DNA from 2 places in the Hymenobacter sp. B81 genome. Region 2 is predicted to be linked to the other one. Evidence: riboswitches for the same ligand, from Rfam matches in the RefSeq annotation. Region 2 holds a riboswitch; the other holds the start of a gene.

Region 1 (7,647 bases), on a different contig from region 2:
GCGTCTTTCACGTCGGAGGCGGTGTTGGCGGCGGCCGTACCTACGGCCTGCCGCTCGTCGCGGGTGCCGGCTTCCACGTCACTGGCCGCGCCCGACACGGCGTCGGCGCCCTGGGCGGTGCGGGCTTCCGCCTTGTCGTAGGACTTAAAGGCCGCGTACTTCAGCTTTTCCTTCTGGATTTCTGCCAGGTCTTTGGCCGGGATGTCGCCCTTCACGCGGTCGTAGGCCTCGTCCAGGGCGCGCCACTCGGCGTTGACGTTGCGCCAGTCGTCGATGTCGTAGCGGTCCTCATTCTGCTTCACCATCTTCAGGAAGTCCTCGTAGGTCTGGCGGGCATTGGCGGCGGTAAGGCCGGCCGAGGGGGTGGTAGCGGCGGGCTTGTAGTACTTGCCCAGCTTGGCGGGGGCGCCGCTGCCGGCGCTCATGCCCCCGGCGCTCATGCTGCCGCGGTAGGCGGCCTCGCGGGCGTCGTAGGCGGTAGTGTAGCGGGTTTTCAGCTGCTCATACTCGGTTTTGCGCGCATCGTCCCAGTTCGACATATCAGCTTCCAGCAGGGCTACTTTGGTATCGTAGTCGCTCTTGAGCTGGGCGGTTTCGTCGGTCCACTGGGCTTCGGTCTTGCTCGATGCTTTTTCCACGTCGGCCTCGGTGCGGGCTACGAAGTCCTTGAAGTCGTTGTAGGCCGCATCGGTTTCGGCGCTGGCTTCCTGGCGGTTGGCGTCGGAGCAGCTGGAGGTGCTAAAGGCCACGCTGCCGCCGAGCAGCAGCAGGGCCAGGGCCTGAATGGTGAGGGTTTTCTTAAACATGGCAAAAACGGTGTGCGTGGGAAGGAAACCCCGCGCGGCAAGGAGCGGGGCGTTTGGCCGGCTTAACGCAGGGCGCACATAGCGGGTTGCGTATATGCGCGCTGCAATATAGAAACCCGGCAAGGCCATAAACGCGGGGCATCGGCCGGAGCCGCGGTGCCCTATCTTTGGCCGTTCACCGCTCAAGCCCCGTCCCGTGCCCGTTTCTGCTCCTCGTCTGGTTTCGCCCGCCCCCATTCGCTTGCTCGATCTGCCCGCCCAGCACGCGGCCATTCAGCCCGAGCTGGATGCGGCCCTGCAGCGCGTGCTGCGGGAAGGCGCCTTCATTCAGGGGCCCGATGTGCAGCACTTCGCTGCCGAGCTGAGCCAGTACCTGGATGGCGCCCACGTGGTGCCCTGCGCCAACGGCACCGACGCGCTGCAGCTGGCCCTGATGGCCCTGGAGTTGCAGCCCGGCGACGAGGTCATTGTGCCGGCCTTTACCTACGTGGCCACCGCCGAAGCTGCCGCCATCCTGGGCCTGCGGCCGGTATTGGCCGAGGTAGACCCGCTCACCTTCAACCTCGACCCCGCCGCCGCCGAAGCCGCCATCGGTCCGCGCACCCGCGCCATCATGGCGGTGCACCTCTACGGGCAGTGCGCCGACCTGACGGCCCTGCGCGCCCTGGCCCGGCAGCATGGGCTGGCCCTGATCGAAGACACCGCCCAGGCTATCGGGGCTACCTGGCAGTTTCCCGACGGCAGCACCCAGCCCGCCGGCACGGTGGGGGAAGTGGGCACGACCTCGTTTTTTCCGTCGAAGAACCTGGGCGCGCTCGGCGACGGCGGCGCTTTGTTTACCCGCTCCGAAGCCCACGCCGCGCAGCTGCAGGAGCTGGCCAACCACGGGCAGCCCCGGGGCCGCAAGTACCTGCACCAGCGCATCGGGCTGAACTCGCGGCTCGACACCCTGCAGGCGGCGCTGCTGCGCGTGAAGCTGCGGCACCTGCCGGCCTGGACCGCCGCCCGCCAGCAGGTGGCCGCCCGCTACGACGCGGCCCTGGCCTCGGTGCCCGGCCTGCGGGTGCCCGCGCGGCAGACGGGCAGCACCCACGTCTTTCACCAGTACACGGTTACGCTGGCCTCGCCGGCCCGGCGCGACGGGCTGCAGGAACATCTAAAGCAGTGCGGGGTGCCCTCGGTGGTGTACTACCCCGTGCCGGTGCACCGCCAGCCGGCCTATCAGTACCTGGGCTACCGGGAGGGGCAGTTTCCGCGGTCCGAAGCGCTGTGCCGCACGGTGCTTTCCCTGCCCATTCACCCGCAGCTCACGGCCGAGCAGGTGGACTACGTGGCGGCGGCGGTGCGCGCCTACCTCGACCAGGCGGGGCAGTAGCGCGGCGGCTGATTGTAGGACTGCTGAGGGGCGGCACGGGTTTGATGGCGCCGGATGCGGTTGTTCCGGCAGACTTAGCGGATATTGCCGGCTGCTACCCGCCCCGAATACTTCGTTGCCTTGCCTGATTCCCCGTTTCCCGACGTTCGTTTTGCTATTTGCGGCGTGGGCCACATCGGCCGCCGCCACGCGGCCCTGGTGGCGCGCCACCCCGGCGCCCGCCTCGTGGCCCTCATTGATGTGCGCGCCGAGCTGCAGGCCGAGCTGGCCGCCGAGTTTGCCGATGTGCCGTTTTTTGCGTCGCTCGACGCCTATTTGGCCGCCGCACCTGCTGGCAGCCCCGCCGCGGCCGACGTGCTGACGGTGGCTACGCCCAACCACCTGCACGCCCCGCAGGCCATGCAGGGACTGCGCCACGGGCTGCACGTGGTGGTGGAAAAACCTATTGCCCTACGCAAGCGCGACGCCGAGGACATCATTCACGTGGCCCTGCAAACCGGGCGGCTGGTGTTTGGGGTGATGCAGAACCGTTACTCCCCGCCCGCGCAGTGGCTCAAGCAGCTGGTCGACTCGGGGCGGCTGGGGCAGATTTACCTGGTGCAGATCAACTGTTTCTGGAACCGCGACGCGCGCTACTACCGCGGCGGTAGCAGCTGGAAGGGCCGGCAGGCCGAGGACGGCGGCACGCTGTTCACGCAGTTCAGCCACTTCGTGGACTTGCTGTACTGGGTGTTCGGCGACATTCACCGGGTGCAGGCTCGTTTCTTCGACTTCAACCACCGGGAGCTGACCGATTTTGAGGACTCGGGCCTGGTGAGCTTCGAGCTGCTGCGCGGCGGCGCGGGCACCCTGCAATACAGCACCAGTGTGTGGGACCGGAACCTGGAAAGCTCGCTTACGGTGGTGGCCGAGCACGGCAGCCTGCGCATTGCGGGCCAGTACATGGACAAGGTGGAGTACTGCCACGTGCAAGGCTACGAGCTGCCCGAGCTGGCCCCCACCAACCCCGCCAACGACTACGGACCCTACCAGGGCTCGGCCGCCAACCACGTGCAACTCATCGAAAACGTGGTGGATACGGTGCAGCAACGCAGCTTCGCGACTACCAACGCGCTGGAAGGCATGAAGGTGGTGGAGATTATTGAGCGGATTTATAGCCTTAAATAAAATTTGATGAGCCTGGTTTTAAATATCATTCACGCTCGCACCTTTATTTAGATGGTTGGTTTCTCTGTTGCCAATTTCTGCTCCTTTGCTTCAATAGCTATTATTGCCTTAGGGGCACTGACATCCTGTGAAGGTCAATCTGAATACTCGCAATCAAGCACGGATAAAGTAGCTGGGACATCACAACTTACAGTTATAATCGATTCAGTAGATGCCGATAAAAGTGTAGTTGACAGTTCTTTTTATATGAAGTTGATGACCCCGAAGGATACGTTTATTATCAGACCAGTTGATAAGCAGCTAAGCTTCCCTGCACTTGAGGACTCTTTGACAAGCGTCAGGGTTTATTATAATGATCGATATTTTGAGACGAGCGGGAAGGTGCTTGTTAGTGAATACAAGGCCTTGTATTTCCCAAACGAACATGCTACGATAATAATCGATAACTACCCATTTGAACATCCTACAGCTAAAAGCTGGCTGGGAGAAAAGAAAGAGCGTGTGTATTATGAAATTAAATTCAAGAAATTAAGGCGCTATTTTTTGACTTTTATGATTCTTGACTCTGTGAACGTGGATAAATGAATTTAGCCAAAGTGACTTATACGCAATTATCGTCTGGTGTATAAGCGACATATTTATCCCGCTAATGAATTCCGCAAACCTATTTGGCTGAACCGGATTCGGTTAGCGCCGTTTCTCTGCCCATGTACCCCACTGACCCCCAAGCCGAGCTGCGTGCCTGGCAGCAGAAGATGCAGCGGCCGCCCTCGACGCTGAACCGCTTCACGCGGCACCTGCAGACGCGGTTGAACGCGCTGCTGCCCGAGCGGGTGCACCAGGCCCTGACGGCGGCCATCAAGCAGATGGTGCGCGGGGTGCTGTTTGGCTCGACGTACACCACCAGTAGGCCGCAGCCGGGGCTGGCGCTGGCGGCACGCGAGGAGGCCGTGCGCACCCGCATTCGGTACTACCGCAACACGGCCACGGTGGAGGGCGCGGCTACCGGGGCGGGGGGCTTTCTGCTGGGGCTGGCCGATTTTCCGCTGCTGCTGGGCATCAAGCTCAAGCTGCTGTTCGACGTGGCCGCGCTTTACGGCTACGATGTGAAGGACTACACCGAGCGGCTGTTTTTGCTGCACGTCTTCCAGCTCGCCTTCAGCAGCCAGCACACCCGCAACGAGGTGTACCGCCGGGTGGCCGACTGGGAAAGCTACCGCCATACCCTGCCCACCGACGTGCACGCCTTCGACTGGCGCAGCTTTCAGCAGGAGTACCGCGACTACATTGACCTGGCCAAGATGGCCCAGCTGGTGCCGGTGATTGGGGCGGCAGTGGGGGCGGTAGCCAACTACCGGCTGCTGGAGCAGCTGGGCGAAACGGCCATGAACTGCTACCGGCTGCGCTACTTTGCCCGGCCCGGCAGCGGGCTGGAAACGGTGCCCGGGCAATAGCATAGTGGCCGGGCTTGCAGAAACGCGGCGGCGGGGGTTACCTTTGCAGCATCAATTCTTTCGCTGTTGAAGGATTGTTTTTATAGAGAGGCGTGGAGAGACAGGCTCTGCGAAACGCCGGCAACCCCCCGGAGCATCCGGAACGGTGCCAAGTCCTGACCAGATAAAAACAAGTTGCTGTGGGCGCTTTGCTTTCCCCGTTTGCATTCTTTCCGGGCCCCGGCGGGGCCCCGGCTCACCTGGTAGCCCCCGTGGCGGCTGCCGGCCCGACTTCGGCGGCTTGTTGCTGTTGTTGTTAGCCCGCTTGAGCGCGTAGGCGCTTTTCCCTCGGTTTTTTGGCGGAGGCCCCGATTCAGGGACCGGGCCGTTTAGTATTGCCCCGACTCCAACGTCGGGGCACCACGCCGCCGAGCCACCCCAGTGTTTTCTTTTTCTCACCCAGGCCCGGCGCCGTGCGTCGGGTGGCGCGGGGCCGTTGGGCCGGGGCTGCTGCGGGCAGCCTGGGCGGGCGGCGCGGCGCGTATTGGCGGCCGGCCCCGGCAGGGGCGCGGGCGCACCTAGTTGTATGCTGACAAAATCGTTGGAATTGCTGCGGCGCGAGGCCGCGGAGACGGGCGCGCACACCCTCAAGCGCAGCCTGGGACCGTTTCACCTCATTGCCATTGGGGTGGGCGTCATCATTGGGGCGGGGCTGTTTTCGCTCACGGGCATTGCGGCGGCCAACCACACCGGGCCGGCCGTGACCCTGTCGTTTGTGGTGGCGGCGGTGGGCTGCGCGTTTTCGGCCCTGTGCTACGCCGAGTTTGCGGCCATGGTGCCGGTGGCCGGCTCGGCCTACACGTACTCGTATGCCACCATGGGCGAGCTGTTTGCCTGGATTATCGGCTGGGATTTGGTGCTGGAGTACTCGGTGGGGGCGGCCACGGTGGCCATCAGCTGGTCGCAGTACCTGGTGAAGTTTCTGGGCAACTACGGGCTGCACTTGCCGCCGCAACTGGTGGCCTCGCCCTTCGAGACGAGCGTGCTGGCCGACGGCAGCACCGTGAGCGGGCTGGTGAATTTGCCGGCCATGCTGGTGGTGCTGGCCATTACGGCCATCATCGTGCGCGGCACCCAGGGCTCGGCCTGGTTCAACGCGGTGGTGGTGGCCCTGAAGGTGTCGGTGGTACTGGTGTTTATTGCGCTGGGCTGGCGCTACATCGACCCGGCCAACTACCAGCCCTACATTCCGCAGAACACCGGGGTGTTTGGCGAGTTTGGCTGGAGCGGCATTCTGCGCGGGGCCGGGGTGGTGTTTTTCGTGTTCATCGGCTTCGACATTGTGGCCACCATGGCGCAGGAAGCCAAGAACCCGCAGCGCAACATGCCCATCGGCATCATCGGCTCGCTGCTGGTGTGCACGGTGCTTTTCATGTTGTTTGGGCACGTGATGACGGGGCTGGCGCACTACTCCGCATTCAAGGACAGCGCCGCGCCGGTGGCCATTGCCATCGAGCAAACGCCCTATGCCTGGCTGAGCTCGGCCATTATCCTGGCCATCCTGATCGGCTACACCTCGGTGATACTGGTGGATTTGCTGGGCCAGAGCCGGGTGTTTTTCTCGATGAGCCGCGACGGGCTGCTGCCGCGGGTGTTTTCGCAGATTCACCCGCGCTTTCAGACGCCGCACCGCTCGAACCTGCTGCTGGGCGGGTTCATCAGCTTGTTTGCGGGCTTTGTGCCCATTCGGGTGGTGGGCGAGATGTGCAGCATCGGCACCCTGCTGGCCTTCGTGATGGTGTGCGTGGGGGTGCTGATTATGCGCAAGCGGGAGCCGAACGCGCCGCGCTCGTTCCGCACGCCCTGGGTGCCGGTGGTGCCGGTGCTGGGCATTGTGACCTGCCTGGTGATGATGCTTTCGCTGCCCGCCGATACCTGGCTGCGCCTGTTTATCTGGCTGGCCCTGGGCCTGGTGATTTACTACGCCTACGGCAAAAAGCACAGCAAGCTGCGCCAGGGCCTGGCGGTGGACCCCACGGTGGAAGCCCCGGGCACGGGGCTGGGCTAAGCCAGCCGGCACCTCAGGCCAACGGCCCGCTACCCCTGACGGGTGGCGGGTCGTTGGCTTTTTCAGGGGGGTAATAGGATTCCGCGGCAGGAAGAAAGTGTGACCGGTGCCGGAACGACTGCGGCGGGTGCCGGAAGGATTGCGTCCGGTGCCGGAACGACTGAAACCAGACCCGGAACGAGTGGGGCGAGGGCCGGAACGATTGCGTCCGGTGCCGGAACGACTGCGGCGGGACCCGGAACGGTTGAGGCGGGACCCGGAAGGACTGGGGCGGGGGCCGGAAGGAGTGGGACCCCGGCCCCGGTGGCCTCACCCCCCGGCCCCCTCTCCGGGGGAGAGGGGGAGCCTAGCGTTGGTTGTTGGTTTTTTGTTGTTGGTTTTTCGCTTTTCGGGGCCGGATGAAGTACACTCTGGCAACTGGCAACTGGCAACTGGCAACTGGCAACTGGCAACTGGCAACTGGCAACTGGCAACTGGCAACTGGCAACTGGCAACTGGCAACTGGCAACTGGCAACTGGCAACTGGCAACTGGCAACTGGCAACTGGCAACTGGCAACTGGCAACTGGCAACTGGCAACTGGCAACTGGCAACTGGCAACTGGCAACTGGCAACTGGCAACTGGCAACTGGCAACTGGCAACTGGCAACTGGCAACTGGCAACTGGCAACTGGCAACTGGCAACTGGCAACTGGCAACTGGCAACTGGCAACTGGCAACTGGCAACTGGCAACTGGCAACTGGCAACTGGCAACTGGCAACTGGCAACTGGCAACTGGCAACTGGCAACTGGCAACTG
Region 2 (7,647 bases):
TGGCCGTCGGGCTCGGGCACGAAGCGGCCCTCGGACTTGATTGGGTCGCCGCGCAAAGCCAGCACGTTGTCGATACCCAGGAAGTGCAGGTCGATGAGGGCATTTTCGGTTTCCTCCTTCGAAAAGCCGCCGCAGATCAGGTGGGGCACGGTGTCCACGTCGAAGCGGTTTTTGATGGCGGCGCAAATGCCCACGGTACCGGGGCGGCGGCGCACGGTTTTCTTCTCAAGCAGGCCGTTGGGGTGCTGCCGGTACACGTACTCCTCGCGGTGGTAGGTCACGTCGATAAACGGCGGCTTGAACTCCATCAGCGGCTCGATGTTGGAGAACAGCGTCTGAATATTCTCGCCCTTTTTGGGCGGCAGCACCTCAAAGGAAAACAGCGTTTTGCCGTTGGCGCGGGCCAGGTGGTCGGTAACTTTCATAGGAGGCGCAAACTGGCAGTCTGCGAGGCGTGGCTCAACAAAAAAAGACGGTTACTGGGCGGCCGGCACGGGCTCGGCGGTGGGTTCGTAGTTCAAATTCGGCGACAACCAGCGCTCCAGCTCGGCCAGCGGCAGGCCCTTGCGCCGGGCCATGTCCTCCACCTGGTCCTTGGCTATGCGGCCCAGGCCGAAGTAGCGCGCCTCGGGGTGTGAGTAGTAGAAACCGCTGACGGCCGCGGTGGGGTGCATGGCCAGGTTTTCGGTGAGCGTGATGCCGGTTTGCTCCGGGCCGCCGAGCAGCTCAAACAAAGTGATTTTCTCGGTGTGGTCGGGGCAGCCGGGGTAGCCCGGTGCGGGCCGGATGCCGCGGTACTCTTCCTTGATCAGGTCTTCGTTCGAGAAGTGTTCCTGCGGCGCGTAGCCCCACAGCTCGCGGCGCACCCGCTCGTGCAGGCGCTCGGCCAGGGCTTCGGCCAGGCGGTCGGCCAGGGCCTTAGCCATGATGGCGGAGTAGTCGTCGTGCTGGGCCTCAAACTTGGCTACTAGTTCATCGAGCCCGATGCCGGCCGTCACGGCGAAACCGCCGAGGTAGTCGGCGCGGCCACTGGTTTTGGGCGCCAGGAAATCGGAGAAGGCCAGGTAGGGCAGGCCGGGCGCTTTCAGGCTTTGCTGACGCAGCGTGAAGGTGCGGGCCTGCACCTGCTGGCGCGTGTCGTCGCGGTACAGCTCAATGGTGTCGTGGTCGACGGTGTTGGCCGGCCAGAAGCCCACGGTGGCGCGGGCCTGAATCAGCTTTTCGTCGACCAGGCGCTTGAGCAGCATCTGCGCGTCGGCAAATAGCTTGGTGGCCGCTTCGCCGTAGGTAGCGTCTTCCAGAATGCGCGGGTAGCGGCCTTTCAGCTCCCAGGCGTGGAAGAAGGGCGTCCAGTCGATGTAGGACAGCAGCTCGGTGAGCGGGTAATCCTCGAACACGCGCGTGCCCAGGAACGAGGGCTTGGTGATGTCGGCCGCGGCCCAGTCGGCTTGGAAGCCGCCGGCGCGGGCGTCTTCGATGCGCACGTAATCCTTGTTGCTTTGCCGGCCGGCGTGGTCGTTGCGCAGCTGCAGGTACTCGGCCGCAATGTCGTTCACGAAAGCGTCGCGGCCCAGGCCCAGCAAGGCCGACGCCACCGGCACGGCGCGCGAAGCGTCGTTCACGTGCACCACCGGGCCGGAGTAAGCCGGGCCGATGCGCACGGCCGTGTGCAGGCGTGAGGTGGTAGCGCCACCGATGAGCAGCGGCACGCGCAAGCCGCGCTTTTCCAGCCCTTGGGCCACGTACACCATTTCGTCGAGCGAAGGCGTAATCAGGCCGCTCAGGCCCACGATGTCGGCCCCGATGCGCTCGGCTTCGTCCACAATGCGCTCCAAGGGCACCATCACGCCCAGGTCGATGACTTCGTAGTTGTTGCAGGCCAGCACCACGCCCACGATGTTTTTGCCGATGTCGTGCACGTCGCCCTTCACGGTGGCCAGCAGTACTTTGCCGGCCGTTTGCCGGGCTTCGGTGCCGCCTTTCAGCGCCGCCGCGTCGCGCTCGGCCTGCATGTAAGGCTCCAGCCAGGCCACGGCGCGCTTCATCACCCGGGCCGACTTCACCACCTGCGGCAAAAACATCTTGCCCGCGCCGAACAGGTCGCCCACCACGGTCATGCCGGCCATCAGCGGGCCTTCAATTACGGCCAGCGGGCGGCCCAGCAGCTTGAGGGCTTCCTCGGTGTCGGCTTCGATGTGGTCGGTCAGGCCTTTTACCAGCGCATGCGAGAGGCGCTTTTCCACCGGCCAGCCGCGCCACTCCTCGGTCGTCACCGCTGCTTTGGCCCCGGCGCCGCCGCTCATCAGGCGCAGCATGTCGGCCAGCTGCACCAGCCGCTCGGTGGCGTCGGCGCGGCGGTCGAAGAGCACGTCTTCCACAGCTTCGAGCAAGGGCCCCGGAATTTCGTCGTACACGATGAGCTGACCGGGGTTCACGATGCCCATGTCCAGCCCCGCCTTGATGGCGTGGTAGAGGAAGGCGGCGTGAATGGCCTCACGCACCTGGTCGTGGCCGCGGAAAGCAAAGCTCACGTTGCTCACGCCGCCGCTGGTGAGGCAGCCCGGCAGGTGCTGCTTGATCCAACGCACGGCCTCGATAAAGTCGATAGCGTAGCGGCGGTGCTCCTCGATGCCGGTGCCCACGGTGAGGATGTTGGGGTCGAAGATGATGTCTTCGGGCGGGAAGCCAATTTCCTCGGTGAGGATGCGGTAGGCGCGCTGGCAGATGTCGATGCGGCGCTGAAAGTTGTCGGCCTGGCCCTGCTCGTCGAAGGCCATGACGATGACGGCCGCCCCGTAGGAGCGCACCAGCCGGGCGTGGTGCTTAAAGGCTTCCTCTCCTTCCTTAAGCGAAATGGAGTTGACGATGCTCTTGCCCTGGGTGCACTTCAGCCCGGCCTCAATCACCTCCCACTTCGACGAGTCGATCATGATGGGCAGGCGCGCCACGTCGGGCTCCGAAGCCATCAGGTTCAGGAAGGTGGTCATGGCCGCTACCGAGTCGAGCAGGGCTTCGTCCATGTTCACGTCGAGCACCTGGGCGCCGCCGTCCACCTGGGCTTTGGCCACCGCCACGGCTTCCTCGTATTGCCCGGCCCGGATGAGCTTGGCGAAGGCGCGCGAGCCGGTCACGTTGCACCGCTCGCCCACGTTCACGAAGAGGCTTTCGGGATAAATGTTCACCGGCTCCAGCCCGCTCAGGCGGGTGGCGCGGGGCCGCTCCGGAATGGCGCGGCCGGGGTACTTGGTTACCAGCTTGGCGGCCTCGGCAATGTGCTGGGGCGTGGTGCCGCAGCAGCCGCCCACAATGTTCACCAGGCCCTCTTGCAGGTACTCTTCCAGCACGTCGGCAAATTGCCGGGCCGTTTCGTCGTAGCCGCCGAAGGCGTTGGGCAGGCCCGCGTTGGGGTAGGCCGAGACGTAGCAGTCGGCCAGGCGGCTCAGCTCCTGCAGGTACACCTTCAGCTGCTTGGCCCCGAGGGCGCAGTTCAGGCCCACGCTCAGGATGGGCAGGTGGCGCACCGAGTTCCAGAACGCTTCCACCGTCTGGCCCGAAAGCGTGCGGCCCGAGGCGTCGGTGATGGTGCCCGAAATCATGATGGGCACCACGCGGCCGCCCTCGTCGAAGAAGCGCTGGGCGGCAAACATGGCCGCCTTGGCGTTCAGTGTATCAAAAATGGTCTCAATCAGCAGCGCATCCACGCCGCCATCCACCAGCCCGCGCACCTGCTCGTGGTAGGCCTCGGCCAGCTCGTCGAAGGTGATGGCGCGGAAGCCGGGCCGGTTCACGTCGGGCGAAAGCGAGGCGGTGCGGTTGGTGGGCCCAATGGCGCCGGCCACGAAGCGCGGCCACTCCGGCGTGGAGTACTCGTCGGCGGCTTCGCGGGCCAGGCGGGCGGCCTCGAAGTTCAGCTCGTACACGATGTGCTCCAGCCCGTAGTCGGCCTGGGCCACGGTGGTGCCCGAGAAGGTGTTGGTTTCGGCCAGGTCAGCGCCCGCGGCGAAATACTCGGCGTGAATGCCGCGAATCACGTCGGGGCGCGTCAGACAGAGCAGGTCGTTGTTGCCGCGCAGGGGCTTGGGGTGGTCCTGAAAGCGCGTGCCGCGGAAGTCTTCTTCCGTGAGCTGGTGGCGCTGAATCATGGTGCCCATGGCGCCGTCGAGCACAATGGCGCGGCGGGCGAGCAAATCGGCGAGGGGTGAGGCAGGGAGCTGGGGCATAAAGGCTTTCCGGAATAGGTGCGCGCTAGCGTATCCAGAAAGCCCCGGCGCCCCGAGAAGGTGCCGGTTCCGCTCATCTTTTCCGAACGCGAAACTCGCTTCGGATGGGAGTTAGCACCTCCGCCGCAGTGGCTGGTTGCTAAGACGTCACAGGGCCCAGTCCCTCGGTCTTTCTGGATAAGCTGCAGCGAAGATACGACAGCCGCCCCGAAAATGAAACCGCGCCCGGCGCCGGGAAAAGGCTAGCCGGTAGCCCGGGACGCCCGCCGCACACGGAATACTTGGCGCCCGGCGTTATCATTAAGCTATGAAACCCTTGTTGCTTTCCGGACTGCTGGCCCTGCTGCCGCTGCTGAGCCGCGCCCAGACCTCGGCCCTGCCCACCGGCACCGGGCTGCAGGCTTCCTACTACAACGGTACCAACTTCCAGCGCCTGGTGCACCGGCGTATCGACCCCGCCATCGACTTCAGTTGGAAAAAGCAGCCGCCCGTGCCGGGCCTGGGCGGCGAGTACTTCTCCGTGCGCTGGGAAGGCTGGATTCTGGTGCCGGCCACGGCCGAGTACGAGTTTTCCACCGTCATGGACGACGGCCTGCGGGTGTGGCTGGGCGGCAAGCAGCTCATCAACGCCTGGCGCGAGCAGGACCACGTACCCGCCACCGTGCGCATTCGCCTCGAAGCCGGCCGCTACTACCGCCTGCGCGTCGATTACTTCCAGACCATCCTCGACAGCCGCGCCCTGCTGCGCTGGCGCCGCGCCGACCGGGCCGAAGACTTTGTGCCCGTAGGGCAGCAGGCCCTGTTTGCCGCCCTGCCGCAGTCGGCCCGGCCCGTAACCGCCGCCAAGCCCGCACCCGCCCCGCCGCCGGTAGCCGCTGCCCCCAAGCCGGCCATCAAAATCACGCCTACCCCGACGGCCGTAGTAGTAGGCCGCCGGGCCGTTTCCGCCGCCCGGCCCGCCGTGCGCCCCGCTGCCGCTCGTTCGGCTGCAACCGAGCAACTCCCCGCGCAGGTTACTCTGGGTCCCGCGGCAGCCGCTCCCACCGACTCGCTGCCTGACTTCTCCACCCTCAGCAAGGGCACCACCGTCGAGCTGCGCCAGCTCTACTTCGAGCAGGGCAAAGCCCGCATGCTGCCTTCCTCCCAGCCCGAGCTCAACCGCCTGCTGCGGGTGCTGCAAACCCAGCCCAGCCTGCGCCTCGAAATTGCCGGCCACACCGACAACGTGGGCGACGCCGCCAAAAACCTACAGCTCTCCCAGCAGCGCGCCGCCCTGGTGCGCCGCTACCTCGTCGGCCGCGGCATCGACTCGCTGCGCCTGCTGGCCCAGGGCTACGGCGGCACCCGCCCCGTGGCCGACAACGCCGACCCCCGCCAGCGCCCCCGCAACCGCCGCGTCGAAGTCATCGTCCGGTAGGGAAGGGCAGCGTGTTTAGGCAGAGTCAGCTCGCCCGTTAGTCGCAGTGCCCAGAATAATACCCACTTGTTTTATTATGTTATGCTTCCGCTTGCTAAACCCGGCTTTGGCCTCTGCTTGCTGATCCTCGCGGGCTCCTGCACCATCAATAGGGAAACGCTAACCACGGCCGCCGATGAGTCGTCAAAACCCGCGGCCAAGCCTGCGGCAGCGGCCCAGGCCCAAAAGGACGCGTGGCTATTTCAACAGGTAGCCGGCTCGGTGCTGAAGTTCCGCGACGGTCAAGAGTACGATACCCGCCTACTGCAGCCAGCCTACATCGGCCAGATAGCCAACGGTCGCCAGGCGCCCTATCTCATCTTCGCAGGCCGCTACTGCAACCAGTGCGACGCCAACCCCGGCCTCTACATCCACTCCCCGGCCAATGGAACCCTGGCAGTGGCCAACGGCCAGAACCGCTACGCCCGGCCGGGTACCGAACACTACTACGCCGACTACTCACCTATTTACCGCGCTCGGGCATTCTACGGACAGGTGCTGGACAACACGAAAGGCGTCATCTGGTACCAGCAGCACCGGCAGGCCGATAACAGCTGGCGGAAGTCTGTGTTCCTGGTCGCGCTGACACCGGGCGGTCAGCGCGATACCACCTTGGCCGATCAGGGCCAGCTCGCAACCACTTTGAAGCTGCTAAAGCAAGGCCAGTGTAGAGAGATTGAGGGCAGTGACTATCCCAGTGAGCCTTGACCTACCTTCGCTGCCCAACACCACCCCCCGCTTCTACGTTGAGGACCCCAAGACCCCAAAAGCTATGTGCGGCCGCTACACCTTCATTTCGCCCACCCCCGGCGTCGAGCAGCGCTTCGAGGCCGGATTCGATCAGCCCCTGGCGGCCACCTACAACGCTGCCCCCTCCCAGGCCCTGCCCGTCATCACCAACCACGCGCCCGGCCGCATCCAACTGCTGAACTGGGGCCTGGTGCCCGCCTGGACGCGCGAGCTGAAGCAGGCCCCCCGCCCCATCAACGCCCGCGCCGAAACCCTGGCCGAAAAACCTTCCTTCCGCCAGCTGCTGCAGCGCCGCCGCTGCCTCGTGCTGGCCGACAGCTTCTACGAGTGGGAACAAGCCGCCGGGCGCGGCAAGGTGCCCCACCGCATCCTGCGCCACGACGAGCAGCCATTCGCCTTTGCCGGCCTCTGGGACGAGTGGGCCGACCGCCAGACCGGCGAAGTAGTGCCCACCTTCACCATCATCACCACCGAGCCCAACGAGCTGATGGCCCGCCTGCACAACCGCATGCCCGTCATCCTGCCCGACCGCGCCGCCGAGCTGGCCTGGCTCGACGACCACGAAAAAGCCGCCGGGCACCAGGCGCTGCTGCGCCCGTTGCCCGACGGCATTCTCAAGGAATACACCGTGACCACGCGGGTCAACTCCCCGGCCCACAACGACCCTGCGGTGCTGGAGCCGGCGGCGTAGCGCCCGGGGCTAGAAGCCCCCGCGCATGCGGTTGCGGCGGCGGGCCGCCATGCGGCGCTTGGCCTTGCGCTTTTTGCGCTTGAAGGCCGCGTAGCTGCCGGCATCGTTGGTCGAAAAAGCCGCGGCCTCCGTCGTTACCGGGGCAGCCGCCGTTTCAGCAGCACTCGATTCCAGAGGCGCCGAAACCAGTACGGCAAACAGCAGGGTGTAGCAGAGCGTTTTCATAGCAAAGGAGGTTGTATTATTCGGGGCGGGTGTGAGCTTTCTGTGCTGCAAGATTACAGCCGCGCCTTGTCGTAGTGCAACCACATGATGATGTGAAACGCAATTCGCCCCGCCCAACTACCGCGTAGTAGCTGGGCGGGGCGAAGCAGGTAAGCCCTTGAAAGTCTATTGCTTGTTCTTCGGGCCTTTGTCGTCTTTAGCCGGTTGTTGGTTGTCGTCGCCATCGGTAAAGTCCTCAATGGCGTCGCTGATTTCGTCGGAATAGCGCGTAAGCACGAACACGGCACCCACGGCCAGCACGGCAA

What was found. A riboswitch is a leader RNA that binds a small molecule or an ion and turns the genes downstream of it on or off. The one in region 2 is predicted to bind S-adenosylmethionine.
Region 1: another riboswitch for S-adenosylmethionine. It lies ahead of ACE191_RS06095 (amino acid permease); the one in region 2 lies ahead of metH (methionine synthase).

The regions. Positions count from the first base shown of each region.
Region 1 is NZ_JBIYZW010000001.1:1,357,990-1,365,636, reverse strand. Features, by position in the region: gene ACE191_RS06120 (hypothetical protein) at 1-806, opposite strand, end outside; gene ACE191_RS06115 (DegT/DnrJ/EryC1/StrS family aminotransferase) at 1,003-2,181, shown strand; gene ACE191_RS06110 (Gfo/Idh/MocA family protein) at 2,302-3,348, shown strand; gene ACE191_RS06105 (hypothetical protein) at 3,400-3,933, shown strand; gene ACE191_RS06100 (EcsC family protein) at 4,056-4,802, shown strand; SAM riboswitch class I at 4,880-4,972, shown strand; gene ACE191_RS06095 (amino acid permease) at 5,368-6,849, shown strand; gene ACE191_RS06090 (hypothetical protein) at 7,248-7,647, shown strand, end outside.
Region 2 is NZ_JBIYZW010000002.1:879,484-887,130, forward strand. Features, by position in the region: gene metF (methylenetetrahydrofolate reductase [NAD(P)H]) at 1-425, opposite strand, end outside; gene metH (methionine synthase) at 477-4,220, opposite strand; SAM riboswitch class I at 4,291-4,404, opposite strand; gene ACE191_RS14875 (PA14 domain-containing protein) at 4,528-5,637, shown strand; gene ACE191_RS14880 (hypothetical protein) at 5,719-6,384, shown strand; gene ACE191_RS14885 (SOS response-associated peptidase) at 6,374-7,117, shown strand; gene ACE191_RS14890 (hypothetical protein) at 7,127-7,342, opposite strand; gene ACE191_RS14895 (hypothetical protein) at 7,508-7,647, opposite strand, start outside.